Regions from separate parts of the Leifsonia sp. Y878 genome, predicted to be linked through region 3. Evidence: predicted binding sites of a transcription regulator. Region 3 holds the regulator's gene; each other region holds the start of a gene.
What was found. The regulator LexA, encoded in region 3, represses DNA repair genes until DNA is damaged. The targets are predictions, from matches to a motif close to TCGAACANNTGTTCGA.

Region 1: a site for LexA is predicted at 3,191-3,206, ahead of AC25Y4_RS09405 (HNH endonuclease signature motif containing protein). Genes of this name have one in related genera too.
Region 2: a site for LexA is predicted at 1,750-1,765, ahead of AC25Y4_RS07710 (Rv2578c family radical SAM protein). Genes of this name have one in related genera too.

The regions. Positions count from the first base shown of each region.
Region 1 is NZ_JBYHFS010000002.1:700,422-705,637, reverse strand. It holds gene AC25Y4_RS09425 (DUF1648 domain-containing protein) at 1-484, opposite strand, end outside; gene AC25Y4_RS09420 (GntR family transcriptional regulator) at 481-831, opposite strand; gene AC25Y4_RS09415 (hypothetical protein) at 906-1,424, shown strand; gene AC25Y4_RS09410 (ABC-F family ATP-binding cassette domain-containing protein) at 1,476-3,071, shown strand; gene AC25Y4_RS09405 (HNH endonuclease signature motif containing protein) at 3,270-4,874, shown strand; gene AC25Y4_RS09400 (response regulator) at 4,991-5,216, opposite strand, start outside.
Region 2 is NZ_JBYHFS010000002.1:301,082-306,297, reverse strand. It holds gene AC25Y4_RS07725 (sensor histidine kinase) at 1-161, opposite strand, end outside; gene AC25Y4_RS07720 (response regulator) at 230-883, opposite strand; gene AC25Y4_RS07715 (thymidine kinase) at 1,020-1,643, opposite strand; gene AC25Y4_RS07710 (Rv2578c family radical SAM protein) at 1,774-2,883, shown strand; gene AC25Y4_RS07705 (malate:quinone oxidoreductase) at 2,886-4,373, opposite strand; gene AC25Y4_RS07700 (DUF1801 domain-containing protein) at 4,413-4,862, opposite strand; gene AC25Y4_RS07695 (EAL domain-containing protein) at 4,859-5,216, opposite strand, start outside.
Region 3 is NZ_JBYHFS010000002.1:874,592-879,807, forward strand. It holds gene AC25Y4_RS10250 (methylenetetrahydrofolate reductase) at 195-1,208, shown strand; gene metE (5-methyltetrahydropteroyltriglutamate--homocysteine S-methyltransferase) at 1,205-3,538, shown strand; gene lexA (transcriptional repressor LexA) at 3,712-4,431, opposite strand; gene AC25Y4_RS10265 (LysM peptidoglycan-binding domain-containing protein) at 4,805-5,125, shown strand; gene AC25Y4_RS10270 (histidinol-phosphate transaminase) at 5,214-5,216, shown strand, end outside.

The sequences.
Region 1 (5,216 bases), 170 kb from region 3:
CGCCCTCTGGGAGGGAGTCATCGGCGGCGGGCAGCAGCAGCCAGGCGATGCCGGCGACGACGAGGCCGATGCCAGCGCCGGCGAGAAGCCAGAGGACGGGATCGCCCGCGTCAGCGGCATCCGCTAGCCCGCGCTGGATCCAGGCTGAACCGGCGACGCCGACGCTCAGGAGAACGCTGAGCCACACGCCCATCACGACAACGAATTTCTGGTTGAAGCCGGGCTGGCCGGTGGAACGCGCGCTCAAGAGGGAACCGAGAGCGATCGCGCAGAACAGGACGGTGATGCCGAGGGGTATGAAAACGAGAGCCCACGCTGAACCGAATCCGTCGGGGCCGGAGCCGTTCCAGTGGGTTGCGACAGGGTTGGGGAGGTCTGGAATCCACGTGATCATCAGGATCGACGACGCGAGAGCGATCACGACCGGCACGACTCCCCCGATCACGACGAAGCGCCTGGTCGTGGATACGGATGCTGCGGTCATTGGTATGCCTCTCTGATGATGGCCAGGAGTGCCGAACGTGACACCCCAACGGCGCGGGCCTCTGCGACAACCGAGCTGACCGCTGTGGTCAGGCCGGCATAGTCGGCCACTCGCTCCGTGACGGTCGCTCCCCTGCCGGGGCGCAGTTCAATCAGTCCCTCGTCGCGGAGCGTTTGATACGCCCGCAACACGGTGTGCAGATTGACGTCGAGAGAGTGCGCGAGTTCTCGCGCGGACGGAAGTCGTTCGCCTGCCTGCAGCGACCCATCAATGGCTGCTGCACGGATGCTCGTTGACAGCTGCTCAAAGAGGGGAACCTCTGAGAACGGATCGACTCGAACTAACATGAGTCCATCCTATTGTTCTAGTTGTAATAGAACAACCGGTAGGGCTGCATCCCCTTCTCGTCTAGTCTTCCGGCATGGGGGAAATACATAAAGCCAGCACTGTCGCTCGCAACTGGATCCGGCGGCCGACCGTGATTCTGGCTGCATCAGTAGGCATCTTGCTGGCCGCAATGGTCGCTGTCAGCCTGAACACCCGGACGGATCGCCCAACGACGGAAGCCGGAGTCTCCGCGGAGGTGAGCGTCGAACTAGATGCCATGGAAAACTCGCTTCCGGCCGAGGCACACGCACACTCAACGGAGGAACGCACGACCGAACCGTGCCCGGATGGCGGCGGCGGGATGCAGGCGGCCTTCACCCGCACCATCACCGTCACCGCCGAGTTCGATCGGCTGGCCTGGCTGAACGAACTCTCCAGCCGCTACGAGGCCAAGCGCTGGTCGACGTCATCCACCATGAATCCGGGCAGCGGGTACCACACCGTCACGGCGGTCGGTCCGCTCCTCCTGATCTACAAGATCACCGAGCGGATGCCGGCCGACGAGCCCCACATCGTCATCACTGCCAGCTCACGCTGCACCGGAGGTTTGTAGACTCGTCTCTGGCCGCAGACCATAGAGCCTGCGCCCGAGAGGACAGCAGTAATGAGCCTGATCAGGCTGCACGATGTAAGCATCCGTTTTGAGAACACACAGATTTTGCGGGAAGCCTTTTTCCGGCTCGAGCCTGGCGACCGAGTTGGCATGATTGGCAAGAACGGGTCTGGCAAGTCGACGATCCTGAAGCTGATCCTTGAGCAGGTGATGCCAGACTCCGGCACGGTCACCGTGGAATCCGGTACGAAGATCGGGTACTTCTCCCAGTTCTCCGAACTCGACGGCACCGCAACGATTCTCGAGGTGCTCGACGAGCTGTTCGTCGACATCAAGGCGATCGAGGCCGAGCTGGCGTCGATCGATGTCGCGATTGCGGCCGACCCGTCTGGCGGCGCAGAACTCGACCGGTTGATCATGCGCCAGGCCGAGCTGTTCGAAGACATGGACCGCCTCGACGGCTGGGACTACACGCGCCGCATCGACACGGCGCTCACCACTCTCGGCTTCAACGAGGCGCACCGGGTGTGCGCTATCGACGAGCTGTCTGGCGGATGGCGCAACCGTGCGGCCCTCGCCAAGATCCTGCTGGAGCGCCCTGACGTGCTGCTGCTCGACGAGCCCACCAACTTCCTCGATGTCGCCGGCGTCGAATGGCTTGAGGCCTGGTTCCGCGACTTCCGCGGCGCGGCAGTCATCGTCTCGCATGACCGGAAATTCCTGGATGCCGTTGTCACTCGCATCATCGAAGTTGAGAACTTCCACCTGCATGAGTACCCGGGCAATTTCGGCGAATACGTGGTGCAGAAGCAGTTCAAGCTGAAGACGCTTGAAGCGCAGTTCGTGCACGAATCAGAGCTGCTGGCGTTCGAAGCGGAGGGCATCGCCGATCGCCGTGAGGCAACAAAGGCGGCGAGTCGCAAGCTCGGCAGCCAGCTGGCGACGATCAAGAAGTCGCGTGCGCCACGCCCCGTCGACCAGATCATCACCGAGATCTACGGCGGGCTGCACATCAAGGACGTGCTCTGCCGCGTCGAATCGCTCAGCAAGTCCTACGGCGCCAAGACGCTGTTCAACGACCTCACATTTGAGATCCGTCGCGGCAACCGCTTCGTGGTGCTTGGCTCAAACGGCAGCGGCAAGTCGACGCTGCTCAAGGTCTTGACCGGCGAAGAGAAAGCGGATGCCGGCACGGTCAGCTGGGCCAGCGGCTCCGGAGTCGTGTCGTACAACCAGATGCTCGCGGATCTCGACCCTGACGACACCGTCACCCACGCCGTGAACGCGCTGCCGGGCAGCCTCGCCTTCACCGCCACGCGCAAATCGGTGAACAGGTTCCTGGCGATGTTCCAGTTCTCAGAGGCAGACCTCAAGCAGAAGATCGGCAACCTCTCCGGAGGCCAGCGCGCACGCGTCGCGATGGCGCAGTGCCTGTTGTCTGGCGCATCCGTTCTGCTGCTCGATGAACCGACCAACCACCTCGACATGTCGAGCACCCAGGTGATGGAGCGAGCACTGCTGCACTTCCCCGGCGCGATTGTGGTTGTCAGCCACGACAGGTTCTTCACCGAGAAGGTGGCCAACCGGCACCTGGTGTTTGGCGGCGCGGATGCCGGTCTGGGCGAGATCGAGGTGCGCGCGGCGTAGGCGGCGGGGTCTGGTTGCGCTGGGGGCCCGTTGCTCTCGAGGCCGATTGTTCTCGGGGCTTCTCGGGGCCGATTGTTCTCGGCATCGGGCTGGAGCGGGGTTCGAGGGCACCTCCTCCACAGAACGCCTGTTCGATAGTTCTGCACAGATTACCGAAAGACACTAGAACTAAGTTTCCCTCAGTTCTAGTGTGGAGGTATGGAATCATTCGTCGATGAGCGGCCGGGCCAGCAGGCCCCACCGCTGCCGTATCAGCAGCAACCGCCCCCGCATGATCAGGCCATCGCGCAGCTCCCAGAGCAACTGGTGAACGTCGCAACGGAGGTCGCCCAGCTCGGTGACTGTGCGGCATCCTTCGCCGCGCATAGCGACACCCGGTTGATGCAGGGCCAGGATCAGATTACGGCGCTCCGCCGACACGTCGACCGATACGCCGCCTGGATGGCAGGTGAGATCGCTCGTCGTTCGAGCCACGATCTTGGCTATGCGGGCCTTGCGCAGCGCAATGGTTTCCTCACCCCCGAAGCGATGATCCAGGCGACGTCCGGTGGCACGCGAACGGATGCCGCGAAACTTGTCGCCGTCGGCACACTGCTGAACCAGACCGAGGCTGCCGAAGAGCTCCAACAGCAGGATCCAGGTTCACCGTTCGCGGAGTTGCCCTGGCTGGCAAGCGTTGCGGGAGCCGTGCGCACCGGCGCACTCTCTGTGGACGCAGCGGATGCGATCCGAAAGGGCTTGGGCGACATCGACCCCGGGGTTCCCGCAGAGAAGCTTGCCGCAGCAGCGCGGTTCTTGCAGGACGAGGCCGGCACGTTGAACGCCGACCAGCTGCTTCGCCGGGCTCGCCACCTGCGCGACGAGCTCGACGCCGATGGCATCGCTCGCCGTGAGAGAACTCAACGCGACGCGCGCAGCTTCCGCATTTGGAAGCAGCCAGACGGCATGTATCGCGTCTCCGCGCTGCTCTCCCCTGAAGATGGACGCCTGGTCGAAACGATCATCGACGAGGCCACCTCACCGCGACGCGGCGGACCCCGGTTCGTCGACAAAGAACTGGCCGAACGCGCTCAAGAGCTCCGCAACGACGAGCGTTCGACCGAGCAGATCGCGGCCGACACCATTCTCGCTCTGCTTCAGATCGCTGTTGAAGCCGATCCGAACACCGTGTTCTTCGGCCGCCGTCCAACCGTCAGGATCCTTGTCACCGAGAAGGCACTGCATGAACACCAGTCCCACGGGAGCGGCGGTGGTGATGATGATGATGGTGGTGGTGGTGGTGCTCGCACAGGCATAGGAAGTGGCACTGGCACTGGCACTGGCACTGGCACTGGCACTGGCACTGGCACTGGCAGCAGTGACACAGAGCGGGCTGGCCACGGGACGATCGAGGGCCATCCCGACCCAGTCTCGATGGAAACCGTCGAGCGACTCCTGTGCGCAGGCTACACAGGCATCAAGTTCGATGACGACGGGCAATGCGTGAACGTCGGGCGCAACCAACGCCTCTTCACCGAGAGGCAGCGCATCGGGCTTGCTGCTCGCGACGGAGGCTGCCGATGGCCTGGTTGCGACAGACCCACTTCCTGGACTGAAGCACACCACATCGACCATTGGGGTGCCGACAACGGCAAGACCGACATCGCAGACGGAGTACTTCTCTGCCGCGGACACCATTTGCTCCTGCACAACAATCATTGGCACATAACCCGCGACGGCAACAACTACTGGCTGATTCCACCCAGAGCTATCGACCCGGGCCAGTCTCCGATCCCGATGCCGAGCAAGCGCCCACCATCGTGAACCGGAACCGGGACCGGAACCGGAACCAGAACGGGAACGGAAACGGGAACGGAAACGGGAACGGAAACGGGAATGGGAGTTGGAGTGGCAGCGGCTCGACTCGACTCGACTCGGTACTAGGCCACGACAAGCTTGTTCTCGTACGCGAACACCACAACATGAACACGACTGCGCAACTCCAACTTCTGGAACACCGCACGAACGTGTGTCTTCACCGTCGCCGCACTGAGATAGACAGCATCGGCAATCTCCGCATTGCTCAAGCCGCGCGCCACCAGGAGAAACACTTCCCGTTCGCGCGGAGTGAGTTTATCGAGGACAGCCTGACGTGGGCTCGTCACC
Region 2 (5,216 bases), 570 kb from region 3:
ATACCGAGTACCAGCAACCACACGGCGATCGCCGTCGCAGCCGGGTACACGCTGAACTGCGCGAAGACCGATGTCACGGAGAGACCGCCGAACACCAGGGCGATCAAGCCGATCGCGGCGTATAGCGTGCGCGTCATCCGCTCTGTTGCTGTTCCCGTCACCCGCCGGGCTCGACGCTGGCGGCCAGATCGACGCGGTCGACGATATGAAGCGGCCGCAGCCGGGCCGGTCACCGCTGGCCAGGCATGGGCAGGATGCCGTCCTCCAGCGCTCGCTTATACAGGTCGATCTTGGTACTCGCCGGCCGACCGACCCGCTCGTACTTTGACCGGACGCGACGAATGTAGTCAACAACGGTCAGCTCTGACAGCCCGGTGCGGCTGGCAACCAGCGGAGCTTTCGCCCCCGCCGCGTACAGCGACAGGACTTCCCGCTCTCGGGGGCTCAATGCGGCATCCGCCAGGTCGGGATCTCCGTCCAGGGCTGCGGCCCACTCCGTGGACAGGATGGGCTCCCCCGATGCCGCCCTGGCCACGGCGTCAAGCAGCACGGCTGTCGGCTCAGATTTGCGCACGACGCCCAGTACCCCGCCCCGCGCAGCAGCACGCATCAGGTTCGCGTCGTCTCCGCCCGTGAACGCCAGCACCTGGGCACCGCTCGCGCGGAGTCGCTCTACGTTGTCGGACACCATCGACCCGTCGGACAGACGAAGATCAAGGATGACGAGGTCAACGCCTTCCATGGCAGCCCTGGACTCAAGCAGGTTCGTCACACTGTCCGTTGTCGCCACCACGACGATGTCGGGGATGGTCGAAAACAGATCCGCGAAACCTCTCACCACTATCTCGTGGTCGTCGATCAGAGCCACACGGAAACTGGCCATCAGGTCTTCCCTCCTGCGCGTCGTGACACCCACATGCCACGGATGCGACACTCCGTTGCACTCAACCTAGGGCACGATGGCCACCAGCTCACAGCGGGAGACGGAGAATGTCTGGGCAGGAGACGACGTGTCGGCCCTACGACGCCCGGCGGCGATCGTTCAGGATGCCGCCGCTCTCTTCGAGATAACAGGCTCCACAGAGCGATTCGTACGTGACCATGTCGCCGTCGATCGCAACCTGGTTGCCGTCGAAAACGAATCGTTCGTTGATCTTCCGGCCGTTGAACACAGCCTTACGCCCGCAGCGGCAGATCGTCTTCAGCTCTTCGAGGCTGTGCGCGATCTCCAGGAGACGGCGGCTGCCAGGGAATGCGACAGTCTGGAAATCGGTGCGGATGCCGTAGGCAAGCACCGGAACATTCTCCAGGATTGCGATTCGCAGCAGGTCGTCGACCTGTTGCTCTGTAAAGAACTGGGCCTCGTCGACGAGCAATGCGCTGACGTCGAGCCCCGTGGTCGCGAGCACACCCTGGCGGTGAGTCTGAAACAGGGCGTAGACGTTGGCGGTCGGCGACATGAGGAAATCGACGTCGCGAGTCACTCCGAGGCGAGACACGATATGGGTATCACCCCTGGTGTCGATCGACGGCTTTGCGAGCAGCACGCGATGACCACGTTCTTCGTAGTTATATGCGGCCTGCAGCATGGAAGTGCTCTTCCCGCTGTTCATCGCTCCGTATCGGAAATAGAGTTTCGCCATTTGCGAATGCTGTCCGTTCTGGGTTGTGGGTGCTCGCGCGCGCCGCCGGTGCCAGGCAGCCCGTTTTACATTACTCGATCCCCCTTGAGCTCACCTTGCTTAAGATTCGAAGATGTGTTCGAATTGGACAATGAGATGGAGCAGCCAGGAACTACAGACAGAGCAGGCGGGCACCCTGCCGGGTCTTGCCAGGCTCAACAACCTGGTGCGCAGCGTTCAGACGCCGGAGTTTGCCGGCATCACTTTTCACGAGGTGCTCGCGAAGTCTGCGCTCAATCGGGTGCCAGGGCAGAGCGCCATGCCCTTCGGCTGGACGATCAATCCATATCGCGGCTGTTCGCACGCCTGCACATACTGTTTCGCGCGTCCAACACACACGTACCTTGATCTGGACTCAGGGGCCGACTTCGACAACGAGATCATCGTCAAGGTCAACGTCGCTGAGGTGCTCCGCACCGAGCTGGCCAAGCAGTCGTGGGGCAGACAGGGCGTGGCTCTCGGCACCAACACGGATCCGTACCAGCGCGCAGAGGGCCGCTACCGGCTCATGCCGGGCATCATCGCGGCCCTTGCCCACTCGGGGACGCCATTCAGCATCCTGACCAAGGGCACATTGCTCCGCCGCGACCTCGACCTGATCGCTGAGGCCGCAGAGCATGTTCCGGTGGATCTCGCCATGTCGATCGCCATCTACGACGACGAGCTGCAGCAGTCGGTAGAGCCAGGCACGCCAACGACCAAGGCCAGGCTTGCGACGGTGACCGCCGTCAGGGAGCGAGGGCTCGAGTGCTCGGTGTTCCTCATGCCGATCCTGCCGTTCCTCACCGACACCAAGGCGCATCTCGACGACGCCCTGCGCCAGGCGAAGGCCGCGGGAGCAACATCGGTGGTCTACACCGCGCTGCACCTGCGGAGCGGCGTCAAGGACTGGTACATGAGCTGGCTGGCGCGCGAGCACCCTGAACTGGTCACCCGCTATCAGGAGCTGTACCGCACGGGAGCGTACGCCCCCAAGGACTACCGCACCTGGCTGGCCGCACGCATCAAGCCGCTCATTCGCGCCAACGGGCTTGAGCGCAGGCACGAGCAGCGGATGCCTGACGTTCGGTCGTCAGCGCTCGGCGGGATGCGAGACGCCAACGGTGAGCGTCGCGCAGCGTTGCTGAACTCGATGTCGCCGAACTCAGTGTCGCTCATTGCGGAGGAGTTGCCCCCAGAGCTATCGCCGACGCTGTTCTGAGATTATGCGGGCAGGTGCAGCGCTGCTGCGGTTGCGGCCAGCGACGCCGCTGCCGCCTCCGGATTGCGGGACAGCGTCGTACCGAGGCTCGGCACCATCTCCTTCAGCTGCAGCTCCCACTCGACGTACTCCTCAGGGAAGCACCGCTTGAGCAGGTCGACCATGATCGGGGCGGCTGTTGATGCTCCCGGCGATGCCCCAAGCAGACCGGCAATGCTTCCGTCGGACGCCGTGATGACCTCGGTGCCGAACTGCAGCACGCCCCCCTGCTTGGCATCCTTCTTCATGACCTGCACACGCTGGCCGGCCGTGATCAGTTCCCAGTCGGCGAGCTTGGCCGTCGGCATGAATTCCTGCAGGGCCTTCAGCTTCTTCTGGCGCGTGGCGACGAGTTCTCCGGCGAGATACTTCATCAGGTCGAAATTGTGCCTGGCGACCGCGAGCATCGGACCGATGTTGTGGGCGCGAATGGAGAACGGCAGATCGAACCAGGTGCTGGTTTTCAGGAACTTGGGCGTGAAACCGGCGTACGGACCGAACAACAGCGATGCCTCGCCGTTCACGACACGGGTGTCGAGGTGCGGAACAGACATGGGCGGGGCGCCAACGGCCGCCTTGCCGTAGACCTTTGCCTGGTGCTTCGCCACGATGTCTGGGTTGCTGGTTTTCAAGAACTGACCACTGATGGGGAACCCACCGAAGCCCTTGATCTCGGGGATTCCGCTCTGCTGGAGCAGGGCGAGCGCGCCGCCCCCTGCACCGACGAACACGAACCGGGCGTTGACCGTCTTCTTGTAGCGGCCGACGAGGTTCATCAGCTTGACGCGCCAGGTGCCGTCGCTCTGCTTCTTGAGCCCGGTGACCTGGTGGTTGAGGTGAAGGGCGGCACCGCGCTTGGTCAGGTCGTCGAACATAAAGCGAGTGAGCGCACCGAAATCGACGTCGGTGCCTGACTCGATCCGCGTGGCTGCGATCTTCTGCTTCGGGTTGCGCTTCTTGGTGAGGAGCGGCGTCCATTCGCCGATCTTCGCCGGGTCGTCACTGAACTCCATGCCCTGGAACAGCGGCTGGTCTTTCAGCACATCAACGCGCTTCTTCAGGTACTCGATGTTCGCCTTGCCGTGCACGAAGGTCATATGCGGCGTCGCATTGATGAACTTCTCCGGTTCGGGCAGCGCGCCGATTGAGACGAGGTGCGCCCACAGCTGACGGCTGATCTGGAACTGCTCGTTGATGCTGACAGCCTTGTCAGCGCTCACCGTGCCATCCGCCGATTCCGGCATGTAGTTCAGCTCGCAGAGCGCGGCGTGGCCGGTACCTGCGTTGTTCCATGGGTTCGAGCTCTCCTGGGCAACAGCGCCCAGTCGCTCGTAGACCTCAATGGTCCAATCTGGCTGCAATTGCTTGAGGAGAGTGCCAAGCGTGGCACTCATGATTCCGCCGCCAATGAGGACGACGTCGACGGGGGCCTGAGAATTCACGCTTTTCAGTCTATCGAGGCAAAGCTGTGCGGCCGCACGAACGCGCGGTCAGCGCGGTCGCTGCCGCTCGTACTGGGCGATGAAGTCGTCGACGGAGACGGATGCCACGGTGCGGGCGATGATGTCAAGGTCAAGATCGGCCAGTGTCCTGAAGCGCAGGCAGCTCTTGCCCATGTCGAGCGTGAGCCCGGTTGCGGCCCACTCAGCTTTGAATGCGGCATCCGCTTCTGGATAGCTGTGAAGACCCATCAGGTACAGGGAGTTGTAGTTCTTCTGGGCAGCGAGGCTGACGTAGGCCAGTGGCTGTGTGTTGTACGTGTTCGGAAAGCGCGCCAGCGGGACGACGAAGCCCGGCATTCCCCAGTACATGCCGAGTTCGTACCCAGCGGGCATCGCATCCCACAGCGTCTCGATGACCGGATACAGGACCGCACGACGGTCTGAAGTGAGGTCGGCAAAGTAATGCTCAACCTCGGCAGGCACGTGCGTTTTCTTCATTCCTCCAGCGTACTCGCGAGCCCCAGGGCGCCCGCCGGCACGAGGGCGAGGCCGCCGTGGGTGTTCAGGCGCTCAAGGGTCTGGCTCAGACTCTGGGGAACGCCGTAGTGGAAGCCCTGCGCATTCCGGATGCCGAGCGCCGTCAGGTGTTCGGCCATCGCCTGGTTCTCCACCCCTTCGACGATCATCGAGTACTCAAGCTTGTCGCCGAACCCCTGCAGTGCCGTGAGCACCTCTCGCTGCCGGATGTCGTCGAGGTCGTCGATGAGGCTCTTGTCGATCTTCAGGATGTCCATCGGGATTCGGACCAGCGAGTCAACGGATGAATCCTGCGATCCGTAGTCATCCACTGCG
Region 3 (5,216 bases):
GCGAAACAATCTGTCACACCCTTTTTCATTCGACTTCGGTGTTGTTAGAGTCGCTCCAATCGTTGCCGACCGGACCAATCCGATCGGCATGGAGCGACAGCCGAGCCCGGCACCCGCCCGCGACAATTCACCAGCATTTCGCTGGTGGACCGCGGCTGCCCGGCCGCGGCAGCGCTTATGCCGAATGAGGTTTTATGACTACGACGACGGACCCTGACTGTCCTCGCCGCGTTCCGGTGTCGTTCGAGCTCTACCCGCCGCGAACGGATGCCGCAGCGACCGCTCTCACTGAGACGATCGACAGGCTGGCGGCGGCCAGGCCAGACTTCATCTCCGTGACGTACGGCGCCAACGGTTCGTCCCGCACCGCGTCTCTCGAAGTCCTGAGTTACATCCTGCATGCCACCGGCGTCGAACCGATGGCCCACCTCACCTGCGTCGGCTCGTCGCACGCAGAGGCCAGCCAGCTCATTCGCGAATTTCTGGATGCCGGCGTCCGCAGCTTCCTGGCCCTCCGCGGCGACGCCCCTGAGGGCACCGTCGACGGAGAGCCCTTCCTTGGCGATCTGAAGAGCGCAGGGGAGCTCGTGCAGCTCATCCACCGTGTACAGGCAGAGCGGGTGCCATACAGCGAGAGCGTCATCCCAGGGCTCCCTGGCGCCAGGGCGGTGAAGTCGGAGCGCGACAAGGTGCGTGTCGCCGTCGCCGCGTTCCCCAACGGTCACCCGCGCTCCCGCTCCACCTCGCAGGACATCGACACGCTCCTTGCCAAGCAAGCGGCGGGAGCGAACCTGGCCATCACGCAGTTGTTCTTCCACGCCGATCACTACCTGAGCTTCATCCAGCGGGCTAGGGAAGCTGGCGTTGAATTCCCCATCCTGCCCGGCATCATGCCGGTGACCAGCCCGGCCAGGCTCACGCGCATCCTGCAGCTCTCCGGCGAGGAGCTGCCCTCTGAGCTCTCCATCCAGCTGGAGATCGAGCCGACCGACGAGGGCAAACGAGAGATCGGCGTCCAGCACGCCGCCGCCCTTGCGCAGGAGCTCGTGGCCGGCGGCGCCCCCGGCTTGCACCTGTACGCGTTCAACCAGCACCGCACGGTGCTCTCGGTGCTCGAACGGGCCGGGGCCCTCCCCACCAACTACCAGCCATCTGACCGACAGCCCACCACCGCAGTATCTGCCTCAACAGTCAAGGAACCAGCATGACAACCACTCCCGCATTCCCGACAGGCACCATCCTCGGATACCCGCGCATCGGCCGCCGCCGCGAGCTGAAGAAGGCTGTTGAAGCCTTCTGGGCCGGTCGCATCGACGAGGCCACCCTCGAGCAGACCGCGGCTGACCTCCGCGAGGCCACGCGCGCCCGCCTCGTTGCACTGGGTCTCGGCCGGGATGACTCCTCGATCCCCGAGTCATTCTCGTACTACGACCAGGTGCTGGATGCCGCAGTGACAGTGGGCGCCGTCCCCGCCCGCTTCGCTGGGTTGGTCGACGCAGACGGCCGCATCGACCTCGCCGGTTACTTCACGCTGGCACGAGGTGAGGGCGACAACCTGCCGCTCGAAATGACCAAATGGTTCGACTCGAACTATCACTACCTGGTGCCGGAGATTGGCCCTGAGACCAACTTCACCCTCGCGAGCGATCGGATCGTGCGTGAATTCGAGGAGGCAGCCGCCGCCGGTTACCTGACCAGGCCCGTCATCGTCGGCCCGGTCACGCTGCTGGCCCTCAGCAAGCCCAGCGATGAGGCCCCAAAGGGCTTCGTGCCGCTCTCGCGACTCGACGACCTGATCCCGGTCTACGCCGCGCTGCTCGCCCGTCTGGCGGATGCCGGTGCACAGTGGGTGCAGCTCGACGAGCCGGCTCTCGTCAGCGAGAGCATCGAGGTTCCCCGCAGTGAGGTGTACGGGGCCGCCCAGTTCGCCTACTCGGTGCTCGGACGACTGGAACAGCGCCCCGCGATCTTCGTGGCCGCGCCGTATGGCAGCCTCGACGACGCCCTCCCCGTGCTCGCAGCGGCCCCCATCGAGGCGATCGGCCTCGACCTCGTTCGCGGGCAGGTGCCGGAAGCCGTGGCAGGCCTGGCCGACAAGGTACTTGTCGCCGGTGTGATCGACGGTCACAACATCTGGCGGGGCGACCTCGCCGCCGCTTTCAACACGGTGGCCGCTGTTGCCGAGCTCAGCCCGCGCGTCGCCGTGTCCACCTCGACGTCGCTGCTGCACGTGCCGCACGACGTTGAAGACGAGTCAGAGCTCGGCGACGACCTCAGCAGCTGGCTGGCCTTCGCCGACCAGAAGGTGGCGCAGGTGGCCACCCTGGCGCGGGGCCTCGCCGACGGCACGGCGGCGATTCAGGCTGAGTTGGATGCGGCATCCGCTGCCCTGGCCGCCCGCCTTGCCGCCCCTGGCGTGCGTGACGGTGCCGTGCGCACCCGCGCAGCCGGCCTGACAGACGCGGACTTCAACCGCGGCGACTACGCCGCGAGGGTCACAGCACAGGACGCGGCTCTCGAGCTGCCGTTCCTGCCGACCACCACGATCGGGTCGTTCCCGCAGACCGGAGAGATTCGGCGCGCCAGGGCCCAGTTGAACAAGGACGAGCTGACCCTCGAGGAATACACCGCCCTCATGCGTGCAGAGATCGCCAGGGTCGTCGAGCTGCAGGAAGAAATCGGCCTCGATGTTCTCGTGCACGGTGAGCCGGAGCGCAACGACATGGTGCAGTACTTCGCTGAGAACCTCGACGGTTTCGCTGTCACCCAGAACGGTTGGGTGCAGTCGTACGGCAGCCGCTGCACGCGCCCGTCGATCCTCTGGGGCGACGTGTCGCGCCCGAAGCCGATCACCGTCGACTGGTCGGTCTACACGCAGTCGCTCACCGAGAAGCCCGTCAAGGGAATGCTCACCGGACCGGTGACCATCCTGGCGTGGTCGTTCGTGCGCGACGACCAGCCCCTCGGCGAGACGGCCCGACAAGTGGCGTTGGCCCTCCGCGACGAGATCGGTGATCTCGAGGCCGCCGGCATCAAGATTGTGCAGGTGGATGAGCCTGCCCTGCGCGAGCTGCTCCCGCTCAAGAAGAAGAACCAGGCCGACTACCTTGACTGGTCTGTGGGCTCCTTCAAGCTGGCGACCGCCGGTGTGGCTGCCGTCACGCAGATCCACACCCACCTCTGTTACTCGGAGTTCGGGGTCGTCATCGATGCCATCCGCAACCTGGATGCCGATGTCACCAGCATCGAGGCCGCCCGGTCGCGCATGGAGGTCGTCAGCGACATCCAGAGCAGCGGATTCGACCACGGCATTGGGCCTGGCGTGTACGACATCCACTCGCCTCGCGTGCCGAGCGTGACAGAGGTCACTGAGTTGATCAATCGGGCGCTGGAGTCGATCCCCGGCCGACAGGTCTGGATCAACCCTGACTGCGGCCTGAAGACCCGCGGCTACGACGAGACGGTCGACTCGCTCCGCAACATCCTGGAGGCGACGCGCGCCGTGCGCGCCGCGTCAGAGGTCGCTGTCTCCGCGTAATCGCGGCGGTGGCGCGGCCACACATGGAAATGGTCCCGGCTGGAATTCCAGCCGGGACCATGTGTCGTTGGTCGAGGAGCGAGCGTCAGCGGGTGTCTCGAGACCTCGCCGGTGCTGGTTTCGAGACGGCCCTGGCGGGCCTCCAGAAGCAGCGGTATTAGGCAGCAGCGGGATTAGACGGAGCGGAGTACCGCGACGACCTTGCCGAGGATCTCGGCGAAGTCACCGACGATGGGCTCGAAGTTGCTGTTGCGGGGGAGTAGCCAGGTGTGGCCGTCGCGCTGCCTGAAGACCTTGACCGTTGCCTCATTGTCGAGCATGGCGGCGACGATCTCGCCATTCTCTGCCGTCTTCTGCTGGCGCACGACAACCCAGTCGCCGTCGCAGATGGCGGCGTCGATCATTGATTCGCCGACGACCTTGAGCATGAACAAGTCACCCTTGCCCACCAGCTGGCGGGGGAGCGGGAAGATCTCGTCGATCTGCTGGTCGGCCGTGATGGGGATGCCGGCAGCAATGCGGCCGACGAGCGGCACCATTGCGGCGTCACCGATCTGGGCGCTGGGGAAGCCCTCCTGCTCGGCGATGGTCGCATCTTCCGGCGCCTGCGGGATCTCGATCAGAATCTCGAGGGCGCGGGGACGGTTCGGGTCACGGCGGAGGTATCCACTGAGCTCCAGCTGGTTGAGCTGGTGCGTCACGCTCGACAGCGACGCGAGTCCGACGGCATCGCCGATCTCGCGCATGCTCGGCGGGTAGCCGCGCTGGCTCACTGAGCGCTGGATGAAGTCGAGGATAGCCAGCTGCTTCTCGCTCAGGCTCTTCCGTCGCCTGGTGCCGCTCGCGCCAACCTTGTCGTTCTTGTTGCGTGAACTGCTGGTGTCTTGCGTCACTGTCCTCGCCTCTCATGCCTGTGGTGCGCTGTGCGAATGGCACGTCCGCTTGAATGTCGGTGGTGTCTGGTTGAGTACAACCGAACAATCGAAACTGTATCTGGCACACCCCTATTCGGCAAACGTTTGTTCGAGTGTGTCGCACATTTCTTTTTGGTAACAACCGCACACATGCTTGATTGTTCGAATAATCGAATATATATTCGGAACATAGATTCGTACCTGGCTCTCCCGGCCGAGAGCCGGGTACGTCCTTACCTGGAGGTTCGACATGAACGCAGTAGTGTGCATCGGAACACGTTCCACCGTCTCGCCCTTTGGCGGGGTACCCACAGCAACACCAATCACACCAGCCACAACCCCACGTCCCGTCGTGGCGACAACTCGCCTGCGTCTGACGCGGCGGGGTCGCGTCGTCTTCACGACGCTCGCAGCCGCTCCTCTTGTTGCGGCGGCATTCTTCCTTGCCCTGAGCGGTGGCGTTGCAGAGGCCTCAGGGGCCGGCACGGCCTCCGGTGCGGCCGACTTCGCCTACATCACGATCTCCGCGGGGGAGACCCTCTGGGAAGTTGCCGAATCACTGGCACCCGCCGCCGACCCGCGTGACGTCATTGCCGACATCGTCAACCTCAACCAACTGGCGAGTGAAGACGTGCAGCCCGGCCAGCGGCTGGCTCTGCCTGCGTCCTTCTAGGCGCGACGTTTCGCCGGGCGGCATCGCCTGGTGCGCCGCCACGCTTAGCTGAGAGGTGCTCTCACCTCCCAACGGTAAAGTTGGGCGAGTG